3 regions of the Mycolicibacterium novocastrense genome follow, and region 2 is predicted to be linked to each of the others. Evidence: predicted binding sites of a transcription regulator. Region 2 holds the regulator's gene; each other region holds the start of a gene.
What was found. Region 2 encodes LexA, which represses DNA repair genes until DNA is damaged. Its sites were predicted from a motif close to CGAACANNTGTTCG; they were not measured.
Positions count from the first base shown of each region.

Region 1: the regulator LexA is predicted to act here: its motif matches at 4,241-4,254, upstream of AU072_RS01975 (HNH endonuclease signature motif containing protein).
Region 3: the regulator LexA is predicted to act here: its motif matches at 3,833-3,846, upstream of cofD (2-phospho-L-lactate transferase).

Region 1 is NZ_LQIH01000001.1:392,673-399,689, forward strand. Features, by position in the region: gene rnhA (ribonuclease HI) at 1-162, shown strand, start outside; gene AU072_RS01965 (ATP-dependent DNA ligase) at 163-2,454, opposite strand; gene AU072_RS01970 (hypothetical protein) at 2,489-2,746, shown strand; gene AU072_RS01975 (HNH endonuclease signature motif containing protein) at 2,787-4,235, opposite strand; gene AU072_RS01980 (carbohydrate kinase family protein) at 4,421-5,353, shown strand; gene ku (non-homologous end joining protein Ku) at 5,353-6,312, shown strand; gene AU072_RS01990 (SDR family oxidoreductase) at 6,498-7,017, shown strand, end outside.
Region 2 is NZ_LQIH01000045.1:203,430-210,446, forward strand. Features, by position in the region: gene AU072_RS22845 (proteasome assembly chaperone family protein) at 1-91, shown strand, start outside; gene AU072_RS22850 (alpha/beta fold hydrolase) at 159-1,181, shown strand; gene AU072_RS22855 (PhzF family protein) at 1,240-1,926, shown strand; gene nrdR (transcriptional regulator NrdR) at 1,948-2,418, opposite strand; gene AU072_RS22865 (LysM peptidoglycan-binding domain-containing protein) at 2,577-3,032, opposite strand; gene lexA (transcriptional repressor LexA) at 3,240-3,935, shown strand; gene AU072_RS22875 (LGFP repeat-containing protein) at 3,932-6,082, opposite strand; gene AU072_RS22880 (molybdopterin guanine dinucleotide-containing S/N-oxide reductase) at 6,502-7,017, shown strand, end outside.
Region 3 is NZ_LQIH01000002.1:51,495-58,511, reverse strand. Features, by position in the region: gene AU072_RS03010 (hypothetical protein) at 1-884, opposite strand, end outside; gene AU072_RS03005 (phosphomannomutase/phosphoglucomutase) at 881-2,278, opposite strand; gene AU072_RS03000 (DUF3499 domain-containing protein) at 2,346-2,777, opposite strand; gene AU072_RS02995 (metallopeptidase family protein) at 2,935-3,357, shown strand; gene AU072_RS02990 (WhiB family transcriptional regulator) at 3,367-3,636, opposite strand; gene cofD (2-phospho-L-lactate transferase) at 4,074-5,093, shown strand; gene AU072_RS02980 (coenzyme F420-0:L-glutamate ligase) at 5,090-6,499, shown strand; gene AU072_RS02975 (NUDIX hydrolase) at 6,496-7,017, shown strand, end outside.

The DNA of each region.
Region 1 (7,017 bases), on a different contig from region 2:
AACGTCGATCTGTGGCAGCGGCTCCAATTGGCGTGTGCGGGACACCGAGTCGAATGGTTCTGGGTGAAGGGACACTCGGGGGTGGCCGACAACGAGCTGGCCGACCAGCTGGCGACGCGGGGGATGCTCCAAGCGGTCGAAGCCAGGACTACTCTGGCCTGACTACTCCCACACGACCTCGCCGGGCTCCTTGTCGGGTCGTAACCCACGCCAACTCGCTTGGCGTAGACGGTTATCGGAGGTGCGTTCGCTGTAGCGCACCTCGCCTACCAGTTCTGGTCGCACGAACGTCACACCCTTCGCGTCCTGGCGCGGCAGCCGTTCGTTGAACGGGCTCTCTTTGGTCTCGAGCGGTTTGAGGGTCTTCTTCAGTTCGGCCAACGCCTTGTCCGTGAATCCCGTGCCGACGCGGCCCACGAACTGGAGCCCGCCGTCTGCCGGTATGCCGAGCATCAGCGAGCCGATGCCGCTCGAGCGTCCGCCCTCACCCTGTCGCCAGCCCGCGATCACGACTTCCTGTGTGTTCCAAACTTTGTCCTTGATCCAGGCCTTCGACCGCCGGCCCGGCTGATAGGTCGAGTCGCGCTTCTTCGCGACCACGCCCTCCCAGCGCATCTTGCGTGCGTACTCCATCGCCTCGGGGCCGTCGCCGGGCAACTGGTCGGGCACGATCAATCCGCCGCCCTCGGCCAGTGCCTCGAGTATTCGGCGCCGGTCGGAGTACTTGGCGCGCAACAGCGAGCGACCGTCGAGGTGCAGGATGTCGAACGCCCAGAACTCCACCCGGGTGGAGCGGGCGCGGTTCTGCATCTCCGAGAAGCTGGGCACACCGGACTCGTCGAGTGCGACCGCCTCGCCGTCGAGGATGACATGGTGGTCGGCGAGATCGGCCGCCACCGCCTCGAATTGGGGAAATTCACCGGTCACGTCGCGGCCACGCCGGGAGCGGACCGTGAGCCTGCCCCGGTCCGCGTCGACGATCACGCGGTAGCCGTCCCATTTGCCCTCGAACGCCCACTGGCTCGCCTTGAGCCTGGCGACCGAGCCCTCGGTCGACAGCATCGGCGCGAGATCGCCTGCGTGCGGGCGCTTCTGGTCCTTCATGCGATGCGCGAGCCAGTTCTTGCCATCGGTCTGGATCAACGCGTAGCGGCCGTCGACCTTCTCGCCGCGCAGGTTGATGATGACCTCGCCGCCCTCTTTGGTGCTGTCGGGCGGCACGTCGTTGAACTTCTCTGCCTCGTAGGTGCCGGTGTCCCAGATGATCATCTTGCCGCCGCCGTACTCCCCCTTGGGGATCTCGCCGTGGAAGGTCAGGTACTCCAGCGGATGGTCCTCGGTATGGACGGCGAGGTGGTTGACCGACGGGGTGTCGGGCAGGTTCTTGGGCACCGCCCAGCTCACGAGCACGCCGTCGCGTTCGAGCCGCAGGTCGTAGTGCAATCTGCGGGCGTGGTGTTCCTGGATGACGAACTTGTCGTTGTTTCCGGTCTTGGGCGCCTTGTTCGGCACCGGCTCGGGGGTTTTCGACGCGTCACGCATGCTGCGATAGGTGGTCAGCCGGTCCGGTACGGGCACCGCCTCGTCGAGCGGTGCCAGCAGGTCCCCCATCTCCTGCACCCGGTCAAGCACCTCGTCGAAGTTCAGGTGTCGTAGTTTGGGGTCTTCGATCTCGTCCCAGGTGCGCGGTGCGGCAACGGTCGGATGTTCGCGTCCGCGAAGCGAATACGGCGCGATCGTCGTCTTGGCGCCGTTGTTCTGGCTCCAGTCAACGAAGACCTTGCCGGTGCGCGCGCTCTTGGTCATCGTCGCGGTCACCCGTTTGGGCATCGTCTTCTCGAGCTGTTGTGCGATCCGCCGCGCGAGCACCGATGCGCCCTGGGAGCTGATCGGCTCCTCGAGCGGGACGTACAGGTGCAATCCCTTGCTACCGCTCGTGAGCGGGAAGGTGGTCAACCCGATGTCGGTGATGAGGCCGCGGACCTCGTGGGCGACCTCGCAGAGCTGGCGGAAGGACACCCCCTCCCCGGGGTCGAGGTCGAAGACGATGCGGGTCGCGGGACCGGGCGTCGGCGGGCCGTCGTCCGTGGAGACGAACCGCCACTGCGGGACGTGCACCTCGAGTGCGGCCTGCTGCGCGATCCACGCCAGGCCCTCGGCGGTGTTGATCAGCGGATAGGTCGCCGTCCCGGAGCGGTGGGTGACCGACGCGCGCTCCAGCCAGTCCGGTGCCGACGAGGCGAGTTGTTTCTCGAAGAACGACGGTTCCTCGACGCCGTTGGGCCAGCGCTTGCGGGTCACGGCGCGGCCCGCGATATGGGGGATCATGGCCTCGGCGATGCCGACGTAGTAGTCGAACACTTGACCTTTTGTGACGGCCTTCGGCCGATCGCCCGTTGCCGGGTACAGCACCTTGTCCGGGTTCGTCAGCTTCACCCGGCCGAATCGATCCACAGTGTGAACGTATACCCGCTGCTACGTTGAACCCGTGGCGAGAATCTCCTCGGCGGTGCTGGTCGCGGCGGCGGGTCTGCAAGCGGCGCTGATCGCGGCCGCCGCCCTGCTGGCGGCACCGCAGGCCGCGGCGGATCCGCAGGATCTCGTGCCCTACTGCTCGGGCGACCAGACGCCGATGGACAACAACTGCCGCCCGCCGGCGCACCAGGAGTTCACCCACTCGCCCAGTGGACTCGACCCGAATCTGGCCGACGGCCTGGACCCGGGGAATCCACAAGTCGTGGGGTGACTGCTCGTCCGAGAGGTCGAGCAGTCGCGGCGCCGCTGCATCAGGCCGCATCGGGTTCCGGCCCGTGTGTCTCGCTGCTGGCCGAAGCCGAACTCGGGTCCTCAGCGTCGACTTCCGGCACTTCGGGGTCTCCATCCGGTGGACGGTGTAGTCGTTCCGGACGGTGGAAGTCGTTGACACGGGCTTGTCCGGTGTCGAGGTGCGGGGGCGGTATCCACTCGACATCGTTGGTGTCGTTGACCCGGGTGGTCCAGCCGTCGGGGCCGACCATGCGGTTGTCGGGCCCACACGCCAAGCCGAGTTCGTCGACGTTGGTTTGCCCGTCGTTGCCCCAGTCGCAGGCGGCGTGATGAACCTGGCACCCGTACGCCGCCACGGTGCACCCCGGCTTCGTACAGCCGCCGTCGCGGGCGATGAGCACGATTCGCTGGGCCGGCGAGGCCACGCGGCGGGCTCGGAACAAGTCCAGCGCCGATCCGGTGGCCTTGTCGAACACCGCCAGGTAGTGGTTGGCGTGGGTGCCCATGCGGATGACGTCGGCGATGGGGATGACCGTGCCGCCACCGGTGACGCCAATGCCCGCAAGCCTCTCGAGTTCTCCCAAGGTGGTGCGGACGATGACCGAAGTCGGTAACCCGTTGTGCTGACCCAATTCACCGCTTTCCAGCACGCTGCGCCCTATCGCGATCAACGCATCGTGCTGACGTTGAGCCAGACTACGGTGGTCCTGGTCGATCTGCTCTTGTGTCGGTGTACCGGAGACACAGGGATTCTCGTCGTCGGGGTTGCACATGCCCGGCGCGGCCCACTTGGCGAAGACGGCCTCGAATATCGCCCATGCTTCGGGAGTCAGCGTGGCCCTCACCGGGATCATCTTGTCGGGACCCTGCGGCCCCTTCCACAACCCGCGGCGCCGTGCGCGCTCCCTGTCGTCGGGTTCGGGGCCGTCCTGGTCGAGCAAGAACAGGATGCGGTCGGCGTTGTCCTTCAATACCTTTGGGCCAACGCCGGCGGCGCAGCGGGCCAGGTCGACTTCGATCTGCGCCCGGGTGAGGGAATCGACCGCTGCCGGAATGCGGCCCATCGCCTCCCGTACGACCTTGACGTGTTCACGGTTGATGAACCCGTGCGCCTGGGCGATCGCGGTCGCTGGCAGCACCGGCTCGAGTGGTTCTCCGGTCAGTGTGCGCCGTGGCGCCAACAATGCTGCCTCATCGAGTCGGCGGCGCGCCTCGCTGGCAGAGATACGCCACCGGATGGACAGAACGTCGCACCACGACTTGGCGCCCATCTCCTTGGCGGTCTTCTCGACCTGCAAGCGCGCCAGCAGGCGGTGGCTCTGCGCGGGCATCTGGCAGGTGAGGGTTTCGAGCTCGTCGAGCACGCCGACCAAATCCGTGGCCGGGAGCGTGTCGATGGGCAGCGCGGCCAGTTCGTCGAACGCGGCGCGCAGCGTGGCGACCGCTGCTCGCACCGCTTCGGAGTTCATACGATCGAACATATGAGCGAACTCTAAGGACTTGGCGACGTATCTCCGAAGAATTCTCTAAGAAGCTTCGTCGATTGCTTTAAAGTGTTGTCACACAAGAGGTTCAGCCTTCCTCGAGCTTCCAACAACGGCTCTGCCGGCCCGCGTTCGGATGACGCGCGAGGCAGATTCCCGGAGGAGGCGCCATGAGGGCCCTGGTGATCGGGGAGGCCTTGATCGACGTCGTCGAGCAAGGCGGGCGCGTCACGGGTGAACACGTCGGCGGGAGCCCGCTCAACGTGGCGGTCGGACTGGCCCGCCTGGGCCGCGGCGTCGACTTTCTCACCCACATCGGCGACGACGAGCGTGGTCGGCGCATCGTCGACTATGTCAAAGATGCTGGGGCGCAACTGGTTACGGGAAGTACGAATGCGACCCGAACCCCGACGGCGTTGGCCACGCTCGACGAGCAGGGCTCGGCACACTACGAGTTCGACATCGAGTGGCAACTGACCGGCACACCCGAAGCCGGGCCGCCGCTGGTGATGCACACCGGTTCGATCGCCGCGGTGCTCGAACCCGGATGCCGTGCCACCGCCGCACTGGTCGACACCTACCACCCCTCGGCCACGGTGACGTTCGATCCGAATGTGCGGCCGGCGCTGATCGAGGACGCCGACGCCGCGCGCGCCCGCATCGACCGGCTCATCGAGCGCTGCGACGTGGTGAAGGCCAGCGATGAGGACATGCGGTGGCTCGATCCGGGCCGGCCGCCCGAGCAGATCGCACAGACGTGGCTGTCGCTGGGCCCGTCGATCGTCGTGGTGACGATGGGCGGGCAGGGGTCGTTCGCACTGTGTGCGCAAGGTCTGGTGCGCGTGCCGGCGTTCGAGGTCGACGTCGTCGACACCGTGGGCGCGGGCGATGCGTACATGAGCGGTCTGATCGACGCGCTGTGGGCGTTGGGGCTGCTGGGCGCCCAGCAGCGCCGTGACCTGGCGCGGATCGGCACGGCCGACCTGAGGACCGCCATAGGCACCGCCGCGATGTCGGCGGCGCTGACGGTCGCCCGCGCCGGCGCCGACCTTCCCGATCGCCGTAGCCGCGATGCGGCCCTGGAATCGGCCATACTGGGGTGATGCGTTCCATATGGAAGGGTTCGATCGCGTTCGGCCTGGTGAACGTCCCGGTCAAGGTCTACAGCGCGCAGCAGGACCACGATGTGAAGTTCCACCAGGTGCACGCGAAGGACAACGGGCGCATCCGGTACAAACGCGTCTGCGAAATCGACGGTGAGGAAGTCGAGTACCGCGACATCGCCCGGGCCTACGAATCCGACGACGGCCAGACGGTGATCATCACCGACGAGGACATCGCCACGCTGCCCGAGGAACGCAGCCGCGAGATCGAGGTGCTGGAGTTCGTCCCGGCCGCCGACATCGACCCGATGATGTATGACCGCAGCTACTTCCTCGAGCCGGAGGGCAAATCGTCGAAGTCGTATGTGTTGCTGACCAAGACGCTCAAGGAGACCGACCGGGTCGCGATCGTGCACTTCGCGTTGCGCAACAAGACCCGGCTCGCGGCGCTGCGGGTTCAGGACTTCAGCAAGCGCGACGTCATGGTGATCCAGACGCTGTTGTGGCCCGACGAGATCCGCGATCCCGATTTCCCGGTGCTGGACAAGGAAGTTGACATCAAGCCCGCCGAGCTCAAGATGGCCACCCAGGTCGTCGACTCGATGACCGATGACTTCAACCCCGACCGCTACCACGACGACTACCAGGAGCAGTTGCGCGAGCTGATCCAAGCGAAACTCGAAGGCGGCGAAGCGTTCACCACCGAGGAGCAGCCGCAGGAACTCGACGAGACCGAGGACGTCTCCGATCTACTGGCCAAGCTCGAAGCCAGTGTCAAGGCGCGACGCGAGGGTCGCGGCGGCTCAAAGAGTTCCGACGACGATAAGCCGGCCAAGAAGGCGCCCGCGAAGAAGAGCGCCGCCAAGAAGTCCGCCGCGAAGAAGACACCCGCCAAAAAGGCCGCGAAGAAATCGACCGCCAAGAAGTCTCCCGCGAAGAAGTCCGCCGCCAAGAAATAGCCAGTCGCCGCCAGCCGCTCGGCGCCGTCGCCCTTGATTCTCGCGAGACGTACACCAGGGTCGTGCTATCCGGTCGAAGTACCACCCTGTTGTACGTCTCGCGAAAAGTAGAACGTGTTTCAGAAACCCCTCACGCACGGCGCCGCGCCCTGTTACGGTTCGCCGGCGAGGGAAGGATTCGAAACGTGATTCTTGACAGATTCCGGCTCGACGATCAGGTCGCGGTCGTCACCGGCGCCGGTCGCGGCCTGGGCGCCGCGATGGCGCTCGCATTCGCCGAAGCCGGTGCAGACGTAGTGATCGCGGCCCGCACACAGTCCCAACTCGAAGAGGTCGCCGAGCAGATCAAGGGCGTCGGTCGCAAGGCGCACGTCGTGGTCGCCGACCTGGCCCACCCCGCCGACACCGCCACATTGGCCGGTGCCGCGATCGAGGCGTTCGGCAAACTAGACATCGTCGTCAACAACGTCGGCGGCACCATGCCGAACGCACTACTGAACACCTCCACCAAGGACCTGCGCGACGCGTTCACGTTCAACGTGACCACCGCGCACGCGCTCACCACCGCAGCGGTTCCGCTGATGCTCGAGCACTCCGGCGGCGGCAGCATCATCAACATCACCTCGACGATGGGACGGCTGGCCGGCCGGGGTTTCGCCGCCTACGGAACGGCCAAGGCCGCGCTGGCCCACTACACCCGCCTGT
Region 2 (7,017 bases):
GGAGCTCGGCGCCGAGTTCGAGCGGTTCCTGGCCCAGCAGGCCGAGAAGAAGTCGAAGGACCGATTCGACGACGGCGACGACGCCGGATGACGCTGGGTCGCCCGGTCAGTGGGCGACTCGAGGGGCGCGGTGCCCGACGGGCCGCTAAGTTGACGCAATGCCGCCGCGAAAGCCGAATCTTCGCCCTGTACGGGACCTGACGCCCGTCCTGCAGTTCCGCACCATCCACGGTTACCGGCGCGCGTACCGGGTGGCCGGCTCGGGGCCTGCGATCCTGCTGATCCACGGAATCGGCGACAACTCCACCACGTGGGAAACAGTTCAGTCGAAACTCGCGCAGCGATTCACCGTGATCGCACCGGACCTGTTGGGCCACGGCAAATCAGACAAACCCCGTGCCGACTATTCGGTCGCCGCTTATGCCAATGGGATGCGCGATCTGCTCAGCGTCCTGGACATCGACCACGTCACGGTGATCGGCCATTCGCTCGGCGGCGGGGTGGCCATGCAGTTCGCGTATCAGTTCCCGCAGTTGGTCGACCGGCTCATCCTGGTCGGCGCCGGTGGGGTCACCAAGGACGTCAACATCGCGTTGCGCTTCGCCTCCCTGCCGATGGGCAGTGAGGCGCTGGCGCTGCTGCGGTTGCCGTTCGTGCTGCCGGCGGTGCAGACGGTGGGCCGTGTCGCCGGCGGCGTGTTCGGCTCGACCGGCCTCGGTCGCGACCTGCCACAGGTGTTGCGCATCCTCAACGACCTGCCCGAACCGACCGCGTCGTCGGCGTTCGCCCGTACGCTGCGAGCCGTCGTCGATTGGCGCGGTCAGGTGGTCACCATGCTGGACCGCTGCTACCTGACGCAGTCGGTTCCGGTGCAGCTGATCTGGGGTAGCTGCGACGCCGTGATCCCCGCCAACCACGCCCGGATGGCTCACGCCGCGATGCCGGGATCGCAGTTGGAGATCTTCGACGGCTCCGGCCATTTCCCGTTCCACGACGACCCGGAGCGTTTCGTCGAAGTGGTGGAGAAGTTCATCGACAGCACCGAACCGGCGGTCTACGACCAGGAATACCTGCGCGGACTGCTGCGGGCGGGGATCACCGAAGGCACGATCTCCGGATCGGCCGACACCCGGGTTGCAGTGCTCGACGCGATGGGAACCGACGAGCGCAGCGCCACCTGAGTTCAGGGCACACAGCGACCCGGCCAACGGCACGCGAATACGAAGTAGCATCGGGCCCATGGCCATCGATGTGACGGTGTTGCGAGTCTTCGCCGACCCTGACGGCAATCACGGAAACCCCCTCGGTGTCGTCGACGCCAGCACCGTGGACCCCGACGATCGCCAACGGATAGCCACCCAATTGGGTTACAGCGAAACCATTTTCGTCGATCTGCCCGCCCCGGGTACGAGCACGGCACTCGCACGTATCCATACTCCGGTCGTCGAGCTGCCCTTCGCGGGACACCCGACCGTCGGCGCCGCGTGGTGGCTTCGCGAGCAGGGCGCTCCCGTCCACACGTTGCGGGTTCCCGCAGGCATCGTGCAGGTCGGCCACGACGACGGCCTGACCTCCGTTCGGGCCCGCGCGGAGTGGGCGCCCGAATTCGCCATCCACGACATCGGCTCCGTCGACGAACTCCTGGCGCTCGACCCGTCGGATTACCCCGACGACATCAATCACTACCTGTGGACGTGGATCGACCGGGACAAGGGCGAAGTGCGGTCACGGATGTTCGCCACCGATCTCGGTGTGCCCGAAGACGAGGCCACCGGCGCCGCCGCCGTGCGGATCACCGACTACCTCAGCCGGGACCTGACGATCGTGCAGGGCAAGGGCTCGCACATCTACACCGAGTGGAGCGCCGAGGGCTGGGTGCGTGTCGCCGGCCGCGTCGTCAACGACGGCATCAAGCAGATCGACTGAACAAGTCGTTCAACCGGCCGGTCAGCTGGCGGTCGGTTGCGGCGAATTGCGATGCGCCCGCAGCGCCTCGATCTCCCGCTCGAAATCCTCGGCCGAGGTGAATCCGCGATACACCGAGGCGAAGCGCAGATAGGCCACCTCGTCCAGATCGCGCAGCGGCCCCAGGATCGCCAGTCCTACTTCGTGACTGGGTATCTCGGGCGATCCCGCGGCGCGCACCGTATCCTCGACCTGCTGGGCCAGCAGGTTCAGCGCATCCTCGTCGACCTGGCTGCCCTGGCACGCCCGCCGCACTCCCTTGATGACCTTTTCGCGGCTGAACGGCTCGGTGACACCGCTGCGCTTGACGACGGCCAGGATGGCGGTCTCGACCGTGGTGAACCGACGTCCACACTCCGGGCACGAACGCCGCCGCCGGATGGCCTGGCCTTCGTCGGTTTCACGCGAGTCGACCACCCGCGAATCCGGGTGACGGCAGAACGGACAGTGCATCACCGCTCCTTTGCCGCGCCAAGAGATGACCAACTCGAACCTCTCCGAGCGTACCCGCGGCGGGTTGCGAAAGCCCAGCACCGGGCTGAACGGCACACAGTCCGCCGACCTGTCGGTGAACATCTCTGCGTAGCAAGCTGTTTGGCCGCCGGTGAGCGTCAGCCGACTGGCGCGATCAGCGTCTGCCCGGCATCCAGTGCGGGCGAGTCGAGCTGGTTGAGCTCGCTGATTCGTTCCATCACCTGGCCCACGGGCGCATCGGGGGCCACCCGCATGGCCACCTGCTGCAGGCTTTCGCCGGTCTGAACCTGGACCACCGCGAGGCGGTCCGGCACCGCGGTCGACGTGGTGCCCACGACGCCGCCGAACTGCGCGACCAGGCCGAGCCACATCGTGATTCCCGCCGCGACCAAGGACAGGAGCACCGTGGTGGCGGGGGTGATCGGACGTCGCCGATGCGATGCCCGCGACATCAGCACTCCGCTTCCGCGGTACCGCACCGCGGCGCCGCCCGGACGGGTGGCCGCAGGGTGCCGCCGACGAGTGGCTGCAGGCCGGATATCGGTCCTGACCACGCGCGAGGCCTGGAATTCGTGGGTGTCGAGAACGGTCATCTGCCTGCCTTCCGATCCGCTGCTTTCGCTCTTGTGTTCGAAGATAGTCGATCAGGTGTTCGAACGATAGAACGTGTGATCGAACTGTTGTGAAACGATAGGACAGGGCACCGACAGAAAATCGATCCGCGATTCCGGAGCAGCTCGCCACGACACGCCTCGAACACATGTTTGATTAATCGTGTGCCGCGGGTTACATTCGGCGGCATGGAATCCAGCAGCGGCAATCCAGACAGCACAGGCGGTGCAAGGTCTGTGGACTCCGGCCTCACCGAGCGTCAGCGCACCATCCTCGACGTGATTCGCGCATCGGTCACCAACCGTGGCTATCCGCCGAGCATCAGGGAGATCGGCGATGCGGTCGGTTTGACCTCCACCTCCTCGGTCGCGCACCAACTGCGCACGCTGGAGCGCAAGGGCTACCTGCGGCGTGATCCCAACCGGCCGCGCGCCGTCGACGTGCGTGGCGCCGACGACCACGCGAGTCCGATCGTCGCCACCGATGTAGCCGGCTCCGATGCCCTACCGGAGCCGACCTTCGTGCCCGTGCTCGGGCGCATCGCCGCGGGCGGTCCGATCCTTGCCGAAGAGGCCGTCGAAGACGTCTTCCCCCTGCCGCGCGAACTGGTCGGCGAGGGGTCGCTGTTCCTGCTCAAGGTCGTTGGTGACTCGATGGTCGACGCCGCGATCTGCGACGGCGACTGGGTGGTCGTGCGTCAGCAGAACGTCGCCGACAACGGGGACATCGTGGCCGCGATGATCGATGGCGAAGCCACGGTGAAAACGTTCAAACGGACGCGTGGACAGGTGTGGTTGATGCCGCACAACCCGGCCTTTGATCCGATCCCCGGTAACGACGCCGCCGTGCTGGGCAAGGTCGTCACCGTCATACGGAAGATTTAGTCAGCCCGGACAAATCCGTTCGTCCGAGCGAATTCCTCACTGGAGAACCAGATTTCGGCCTGCACCTCGTCGTAGTCAGCCGAGGTGGGAAGCCAATATAGGCCCGACTGCGTGTCGGCCTTGATCGGGTACCCCTCGGGCGCCTGCGTGGAGTCGCCGATCGGTAGGCGGAATGCGGGGCTGGGTACTTCCGGCTCGTCGATGACGATCTTGGCGTGACGGCCCGTGTCGGTCAGCGGATCCCGTTGGGGAGGTTCGCGGTCAACCGACTCGGCGGGTATGTCGCGTTCCTCGAACGCCGCGTCGCGTTCCTCGAACGTCGCGTCCCGCTCGTCATCCACCGCCCAGGGTTCATCGGCGCCCCGCTCCTCGAGCAGCGCGTCGCGCTCCTCGATCCCGCTGTCCTGCTCATCGGCCGCCTCGCCGGCGCCGGCGGCCAAGCGCCGCGCGGCGATCCCGGCCTCTCCGGAACTCGGTATCCGCGTCGGCGCGGTGTCGACGTTGTCCGGATTCTCCTCGCCCACACCGAATGCCGATGTGTCGGAGGCATCGCCGAAGCCCGACGACGGTGCCTCCCACGGATTGGCCGATGACGCCGATCCCGGCTCCCCCAGCGCGGACAGCGCGCCCAAACCCTCAGTGGCGTACCGGTCGCCGAACATCGCCGCGGACGGATCGCCACCGCTCGACGCCTGTGAACCCGAACCGAGTGTGCTGTAGGCCTGTTCGGCTTCGGCACCGTACGAGTCGTCGTAATGGTCATCGACGGGACCGGGACGATCGACGTCGCCACGACGCCGGTTGCGCAGAGTCGCGAACGCCACCAGGCCCACCAGGATGAGCACCGGCACGATCGCGAGCAGCCACCACCAGCTGAAGGTGAACCAGCTTCCGTCACCACCGGAGTCCGAGGCGCGCGGGGTGCCGGGCGTATCGGAGCTCTGCTCGGCAGGCACCTCGAGGCCGGCCAACTCGGTCGCGAGTTCGCGCGGCTCGGTGCTGAACTCACCGGTTGACCGGTTCCAGTTGACCACGCCGCCGGTGAACCGCTGCGTGATGACGCCACCCTTCTCGGACTGGTCGGCCACCGGCGCGCCGAGCGTGCCCTCGGCGCCGTCGAGTTTGTCCCATGCCGCACTCATCGCGCCGCGTACCAGCACCGCGCCATGGTCCGGCGTCCAGAAGATCACCGGGTTGTCGTCGGCGGCGAAGCGCGACATCCGGCTCGCGGTGGGCAGCCCGCCGTCCGTCTCGCTGGTAACCGGGAATCCGAGATCTCCCTCGGGCCCGCCGAGGCTTTCGTACTTGGCCAGGACCTGACCGGTGACCACTCGCGCGCCTGTGGCGGGACTGTAGAAGATCTTGCCTCCGGCGAAGTTCTGCGCGAGACCGTCGTCGCCTATCGAATACGGCGGTCCTTCGGCGGCGCCGAGCGGGCCCAGCGGGCCTCCGGCCGCGCGCCGTGCCGCGTTGATCGCCGAAGTCGCATCGCCGGGGATTTGCAGGTCCGCCAACTGCCCGGCGAGATCGGGCGGCACGGTGGTGAACTTCTTGTCGCGGGTGTTGTAGGTGATCTCGCCGCCAGTGAACTTCTGGGTGATCAGGTCGCCGCGATAGGTCTCGTCATCGGCCGGCACTCCGAGCGATCCAGTGGAACCGCCCAACTTGTCCCACGCCGCGTTGATCGGTCCCCGGACCACGCGCGCGCCGGTGTCCTGCGTCCAGAAGATCACCGGGTTGTCGCTGGCGCTGAACGTGACGTTGAAGCTGCCCGGCGCTCGCCCGGGGCCGTCGTCCATGGTCGGGAACCCGAGGTCGCTGTCGGCCGGACCACCGAGCGATTCGTACTTCTCCAGGATCGCCCCGCGCATGATGTGAGCGCCGGTGTCGGGCGTGAAGAAGATCTTGCCTCCGGCGAAGTTCTGCGCGAAGCCGTCGCCGACCGGGTACACGTCGCCCTGCCTGGGGCCCAACGGGCCGCCGTCACCGCCACTCCCGTCCCAGGCCGCGGTGATTGCGGCGTTGGCGGCATCGGATTCCGGGGAGGCGCTGGCCACCGGCGGTAGTAGTAGGGCAACGGCGCCCACGAGCAGACCGATCGCCATCCGGCCCAACACCGTGGTGCCCCGGCTGTTCTGCCCGATCATTCGACCTCCCGGGTCGGTACGAAATTTCGCTCGAATTTTTCGCACCCGTCCTCTATCTGTCACCAGACGCCAATAACCAACGAATACGCCGATCTTCGGAAGAAAATACCTTCCGATACTCCATTCGCTGTGGATAACCCCGCCGTGCCGCTCGATTAATCGCGACCGCCTCTCCGCTATTTGCCACCGCGGTCCCGTTGACAGTGCAGCAATTAGTTTGCACGCGCGAGTAGGGAATGGCAGGCATACGCGACTCATTTGGACAGATATTGGTAGCTACCAGGCAATGTCTAGTGCGATCGGCGGCCCGAACACACGATTGTGGCCGAATTGCCATTCGCTATCCGTGGGCGGCCATGGAGACCCCACCGGTTCGTCGGGCGCACCGGGCCGGCGGCGTCCACACCTAGACTGACGCCATGCCCGCCCCGGTCAGCCTGACGCACTGGGGAGCTTTCGCCGCCGACATGCGAGACGGTGACATCGTCGCGGTCAGCCCATTCGAAGGCGACGCGGATCCGTCACCGCTGCTCGGCAATCTGCCGGGATCCCTTCGGCACCGGTCACGGATAGCCACGCCCGTCGTACGCCGCGGCTGGTTGCGCGACGGGCCAGGTCCGACCACCCGGCGCGGTAACGACGAATTCGTCGCCGTCACATGGGACCAGCTGGCCGACCTGCTCGCCGACGAGCTGCGTCGTGTCGTCGACGCGCACGCTAACTCGGCCATTTTCGGCGGTTCCTACGGCTGGTCGAGCGCGGGGCGTTTTCATCACGCCCAGAGTCAGGTGCACCGCTTTCTGAATCTCCTTGGCGGCTATACCTTTTCCCGTCACTCCTACAGCCTCGGCGCAACAGGAGTGATCATGCCGCGCGTCGTCGGAACACACGACGACCTGTTCAAGCGGTCCACCTCATGGGAGGTTATCGTCGAG
Region 3 (7,017 bases), on a different contig from region 2:
ATACGCCGGGGAAGCGGGCCGTCGATCTGCTCGTCGTGGAACATCGACCGCTCCCGGTCGGCCGCCGACGTGCCACCCATGCCACCGCGCAGCACCACCAGCGCATCGGCGAAGCCGGCCGCGGCGACGACTCGGTGGGCGATGCGCAGCAGGATGGCCGCACAGTGGCGAGCCACCGCCAGCGTCGCCGCGCTGTCGCCGGCCAGCACCACTTCGCGGTCCGACATCCGTTCGGCCAGTGTCTTGGCCGGGTTGGTGAACAGCTCTCGGTTCGCGCTGTTGCGCAGCGCCTCGGCGTCGAGTTCGTCGGCCAGTGCGTCCAGATCGACGTGCATCGTCGGATCGACGGCGTCGAGTGTGGCCAGCCCGGCGGCGAGGTAGCGCACGAACCCGAACTCGTCGGGCACCCACACCCTGGGCGGCAACACCGCCGCGCGCCCGGCCGCGACGTCGCGTAGCGGCCCTTCAAATGGCGCAACCACCACCACTCGCGCGCCGCGACGCACTCCGGTGGCGGCCGCGTTCACCAGAGCGGGATCGCCAGGGTCGTCGCCCGCGACGACCAAGACGTCCAGCGGACCGATCCACGGCGGGACCTCGGAGGCCACGACGATGGGCGCGGCCACCGATCCGCCCCATGCCGAAGCGAGCAGCGCTCCGGCAGTCTCCGCATTGCCGCGACCGGCGACCCAGATCAACGTGCGCGGTGTCCCGTCGCTGCGCAGCGATTCGAGTTCGCCCTCCGCGAGCGCGGCGGCGGTGGAACGCACCTGGGCGCCGGCCATCGACGCCGCGCGCAGCAGTCCGTCGCGGTCGGCTCCGAGCAGGGCGTCGACGTCGTCGAGATCGATGGTCGCGGCCGAGGAAGACGGTCCGGTGGTCACGTGACCACCTCGGAGTCGGAAGGGACCCGCCCACGAACGGTTTCGGAGACCTGTCCGACGATCTGGTCGACCTCGTCGGTGGTGCGGGCTTCGACGTTGAGCCGCAGCAGCGGTTCGGTATTGGACATCCGCAGGTTGAACCAGGCGCCCTCACCGAGATCGACGGTCACACCGTCGAGGTGGTCGATCGAGTGGATTCGGTCGCCGAATGCCTTGAGCACCTCGTCCACACACCGCTCGGCATCGGTGACGGTGAAGTTGATCTCGCCGGACGCCTCGTAGCGCTGATAGTCGGCCATCATCTCCGACAGCGGCCGGTGTTGTTCGCCGAGCGCGGCCAACACGTGCAGGGCGGCCAGCATGCCGGAGTCGGCACCCCAGAAGTCGCGGAAGTAGTAGTGCGCCGAGTGCTCGCCACCGAAGATCGCACCGGTCTCGGCCATCAGCGCCTTGATATAGGAGTGCCCGACGCGGCTGCGGACCGGCGTACCGCCCCGCTCGGTCACCAGTTCGGGCACCGCCCGCGAGGTGATCAAGTTGTGAATAACCGTGGCGCCGATCTCCCTGCCGAGTTCCCGCGCGGCGACCAACGCGGTCACCGCTGACGGCGAGACCGGATGCCCCTTCTCGTCGACCACGAAACACCGGTCGGCGTCGCCGTCGAACGCCAGGCCGATGTCGGCGCCGGTTTGTAGGACGAAAGCCTGCAGATCGGTCAGGTTGGCCGGATCCAGCGGATTGGCTTCGTGATTGGGGAAGGTGCCGTCGAGTTCGAAGTACAGCGGCGCCAGTGTGATCCCCGAGATCGGACCCAACACCGCGGGCGTGGTGTGGCCGGCCATGCCGTTGCCCGCGTCGACGGCGACCTTGAGCGGTCGCATATCGGCCAGGCTCACCAGCGAGCGCAGAAACTCGCCGTAGTCGGCCAACACGTCGCGGTCGCCGACCGTGCCGCGCGCACCGTCGTAGCCGGGAACACCGTCGATCACCTCGTCGGCGATGGTCCCCAGCCCGGTGTCCTTGCCCACCGGTTTGGCGCCGGCACGACAGAGCTTGATGCCGTTGTAGGCGGCCGGGTTGTGGCTGGCGGTGAACATCGCGCCGGGGCAGTCCAGAAGTCCCGACGCGAAGTACAGCTGGTCGGTCGAGGCGAGTCCGATCCGCACCACATCGAGGCCCTGGGCGGTCACGCCGTCGGCGAATGCGTCCGCCAGTGCGGGTGAGCTGGCGCGCATGTCGTAGCCGATGACCATTTGCGACGCGTTGTCCCGCACGAGACGGGCGAAGGCGCCGCCGACGTCGGCGACGAACGGCTCGTCGAGCTCGGTACCGACCAGGCCGCGCACGTCATAGGCCTTGATGACGCGATGAACCGCCGCGGCGGGCCGGGACATTAGGACTCCTTGTGACACGGACTACTACTGGCGCCAGCCTAACGGTCCGGCCAGACGGGCACGTCGTCTAGTCGGTGGGGTCCGGCAGCACCCGCAGATGGCCACGGCGACGGCCGTTGGACTCGGGCCGCCGCGCGGGCGGTGCCATCAGCGAGCCTCCGGGCGCGCCGGTGACGGGGTCGGAGAATCCCGTGTTGAAGCCCGGCGCCATCCGGTTGAGCGGCGGAGCGACGTCACGCCCCTCCCGGACCGCATCCGCGAGCGCGACGAGATCGTCGTCGTCGGGATGTGAGGGCAGTGGGCCGGCGTGGCGCACCAGTTCCCAGCCGCGGGGCGCGGTGACGCGGCCGGCGTGCACGACGCACAGGTCCCATGAGTGCGGTTCGGCCACCGTCGCGAGGGGGCCGACGACCGCCGTGGAGTCGGCGTAGACGAATGTCAGCGTCGCGACCGCATAGTGCGGACACCCGGGCCGGCAGCAGCGACGGGGAACGTTCACAGCGGAAGGCTATCGTGGCCGCACCCCGCACGCCGCCGGACACGCGCAGCCTGCCGACGGCCGATCTCGAACCGTTACGATCCAGTTCATCGCGCACGAAAGGAGCACCCAAGCGGTGGCCAAGCGTGGACACATGCGCGCGCGCCGGGGCCGCGAGATGCGCGGGCCGTTACTCCCCCCGACGGTGCCGGGCTGGCGCAGTCGCGCCGAGAAGTTCGACATGGCGGTGCTGGAGGCATACGAGCCGATCGAGCGGCGTTGGCAGGACAGGCTGGCGCAACTCGACGTGGCGGTCGACGAGATACCACGGATCGCGCCCAAGGATCCCGAGAGTGTGCAGTGGCCGCCGGAGGTGATCGCCGACGGGCCGATCGCACTGGCCCGGCTGATCCCGGCGGGCGTGGACGTCAGGGGGAACGCCACACGCGCACGAATTGTGCTGTTTCGCAAGCCAATCGAGCGGCGGGCCAAGGATTCCGTCGAACTCGAGGAGCTGCTACATGAAATCCTGGTGGCTCAGGTCGCCACATATCTGGGCGTCGAGCCTTCCGTCATCGACCCGACCATCGACGACGATTGAGCGCGCGGCTCAGATGATTCCGCGCTTGAGGCGGCGACGCTCGCGCTCGGACAGGCCGCCCCAGATCCCGAAGCGCTCATCGTGCGCCAGGGCGTACTCCAGGCAGGCGTCGCGCACTTCGCAGCCCTGGCAGATGCGCTTGGCCTCGCGCGTCGAGCCGCCCTTCTCCGGAAAGAACGCCTCGGGGTCGGTTTGGGCGCACAGCGCCTTCTCCTGCCAGAGTTCGTCCTCCGGTGTCAGTGCCGGCGCCACATCGATCGGATCGGGCACCAGACTCAACTGGGGACGCCGCGGCGTCTCGAGCGGTGCCGGTTCCGAATGGGCGTGCGGCGCGCTGTCTACTGAGCCGAAGACTCGGCTGTCGAACCGAACCAGACGATCGAAATCGCCGTACTCAAAAGACATCTTCCGCCTCCTCACCTGGTCTCGTTGATCCCCTATAAGTGGCCCACCGGAACGTGGAACACTTCCAATTCGAACAAGTGATCGAATCTCGGTCTGCGGCACCGGAACCGGATGGCCTACCGGGAAATGACACTGCTGTGATTACACACGCGTCAGTCGCCCTGGTCAAGCTCTAGAACAGGAATTCATACCATTCCGTGATCGAAATACGGCGAGTCGTGACCTCGGCGTGTCCATCACACTCCCGTCCGCCGGGCCGGCCCCACTCCTGCCCGTACCGGATTCGCTCGGACGGCCTACCCTCGATCGATGTGAAGGTCACCGTACTGGTCGGCGGCGTCGGTGGCGCCCGCTTCCTGCTCGGCGTGCAACACCTGTTGGGGCTGGGGCAATTTCGTGGCACCGAAGGTACTGCTGGGACTGATGATACTGCTGAGCACCAACTTACTGCAGTGGTCAATGTGGGCGACGACGCATGGATGTTCGGCGTGCGGATCTGTCCGGATCTCGACACCTGCATGTACACCCTCGGCGGCGGCATCGATCCCGAACGCGGCTGGGGCCACCGCAATGAAACCTGGCACGCCAAGGAGGAACTCGCGGCCTACGGCGTCCAACCCGACTGGTTCGGACTCGGCGACCGGGATCTGGCGACACATCTCGTGCGCAGCCAGATGTTGCGCGCGGGTTATCCGCTCTCGCAGGTGACCGAGGCGTTGTGCTCGAGGTGGGCGCCCGGGGCCCGGCTGCTGCCGGCCAGTGACGACCGCAGCGAAACACACGTCGTGATCACCGATCCCGGGCCCGGCCAGTATGCCGGCGAGAAGCGCGCCATCCACTTTCAGGAGTGGTGGGTGCGGTACCGCGCGAAAGTACCAACGCACAGCTTCGCTTTCGTCGGCGCGGAGAAGGCCACCGCCGGACCGGGCGTCGCCGAGGCCATCGAATCGGCCGACGTCGTCCTCATCGCGCCCTCGAACCCGGTGGTGAGCATCGGGGCGATCCTCGCCGTACCCGGTATCCGCGGCGCACTGCGGTCGACACCGGCGCCGGTCGTGGGCTACTCCCCGATCATCGGCGGAAAGCCGTTGCGGGGCATGGCCGATGAATGCCTGTCGGTGATCGGCGTGCCGAGTACGTCACAAGCCGTCGGCAGGCACTACGGAGCGCGCTCCGGCGTCGGGATCCTCGACGGCTGGCTGGTGCACGAGGGGGACGGCGCACAGATCGACGGCGTCGAGGTCCGCGCGGTGCCGCTGCTCATGACCGATCCCGAGGTGACCGGCGAGATGGTCCGCGCCGGAATGGATTTGGCAGGCATCAAGCCATGAGCGGCGACCATGCCCCAACGGCGCCGCCGAGCGGCGACCATGCCCCAACGGCGCCGCCGAGCGGCGACCATGGCTCCGCGGCCGCCGTGGAACTCCTGCCCGTTCACGGCCTACCCGAGTTCCGGCCCGGCGACGACCTCGCCGCGGCGATCGCCACGGCCGCCCCGTGGCTGCGCGACGACGACATCGTCGTGGTCACGAGCAAGGTGATGTCGAAGTGCGAGGGCCGCATCGTCGATGCGCCGATCGACCCCGACGAACGCGACGTGCTGCGGCGCAGGCTCATCGACGCCGAGGCGGTTCGCGTGCTGGCGCGCAAAGGCCGCACGCTGATCACCGAGAACGCGATCGGCCTGGTCCAGGCCGCCGCGGGCGTCGACGGCTCCAACGTCGACTCCGCTGAACTCGCGCTGTTGCCAACCGATCCCGATGCCAGTGCCGCCGCACTGGCCTCGGGTCTGCGCGAGCGGCTCGGCGTAACGGTCGGCGTCGTCGTCACCGACACCATGGGCCGGGCGTGGCGCAACGGACAGACCGACGTCGCGATCGGCGCGGCGGGCGTGACCGTGCTGCACGGTTACGGCGGTTCGGTCGACCGGCACGGCAACGAACTGATCGTCACCGAGATCGCGGTCGCCGACGAGATCGCCGCGGCCGCGGATCTGGTGAAAGGCAAGCTGACCGACATCCCGGTCGCGGTGGTGCGCGGGCTGCGGTTGCCCGACGACGGTTCCACTGCGCGCCGGCTGGTACGGGCGGGCGAGGAGGACCTGTTCTGGCTCGGCACCGAGGAGGCCATCGCGCTCGGCAGGAGCCAGGCACAACTGCTGCGCCGGTCGGTGCGCCGCTTCACGGCCGAGCCCGTGGACCCCGCGATCGTGGAATCGGCTGTCGCCGAGGCCCTCACCGCGCCGGCACCGCATCACACCCGACCGGTGCGGTTCGTGTGGTTACAGGATCCCGCCCGACGGTCGGTGCTGCTGGATCGGATGAAAGACAAATGGCGCGCCGACCTGTCCGCCGACGGGCGTCCCGCCGACGCCGTCGAACGTCGCGTCGAGCGCGGCCGAATCCTCTACGACGCGCCGGAAGTGGTCATCCCGTTCCTGGTGCCCGACGGTGCGCACAGCTACCCGGACGCCGACCGTACGGCCGCAGAGCACACGATGTTCACCGTCGCGGTCGGCGCGGCGGTGCAGGCGCTGCTGGTGGCATTGGCCGTGCGGGGCGTCGGCAGCTGCTGGATCGGGTCGACGATCTTCGCCCCCGACATCGTCCGCGAGGAACTCGACCTGCCCGACGACTGGGAACCGTTGGGCGCGATCGCGATCGGCTACTCGCAGGACGAGACGCCGTCCGGTCCGCGGTCTCCCGTGCCGACCGACGGACTGCTGGTTCGCAAGTGAGCCTGCACGCTTCGGCGGTCGAGATCCTGACCCGTTGGCACGCACCGGATCCCGCACAGGACACCCTGCGGCACGCGGTGTTGGCGTTCCTGGCGGCTCGACCCGACGGTTGTCTGCGCCAATGCGCCCCCGGCCACGTCACCGGGTCGGCGCTCGTGCTCGACCACACCGGCACGCGCGCGCTGCTGACCCTGCACCCCCGATTCGGGCGATGGCTGCAACTCGGCGGGCATTGCGAGCCGACCGATTCCGATGTCGTGGCGGCCGCGCTGCGAGAAGCCACCGAGGAGTCCGGCATCGGGAATCTCACGATCGACCCGACCATGGCCGCACTGCACGTGCACCCCGTCACGTGTTCGCTCGGGGTGCCGACCCGTCACCTCGACATGCAGTTCGTCGTGCACGCCCCCGCCGGTGCTGAAATCGCGGTGAGCGACGAGTCTCTGGATTTGCGGTGGTGGCCGCTGGACGCGCTACCCGAAGATTGCGATTTCGGCCTCACGCAGTTGGCGGCGGCC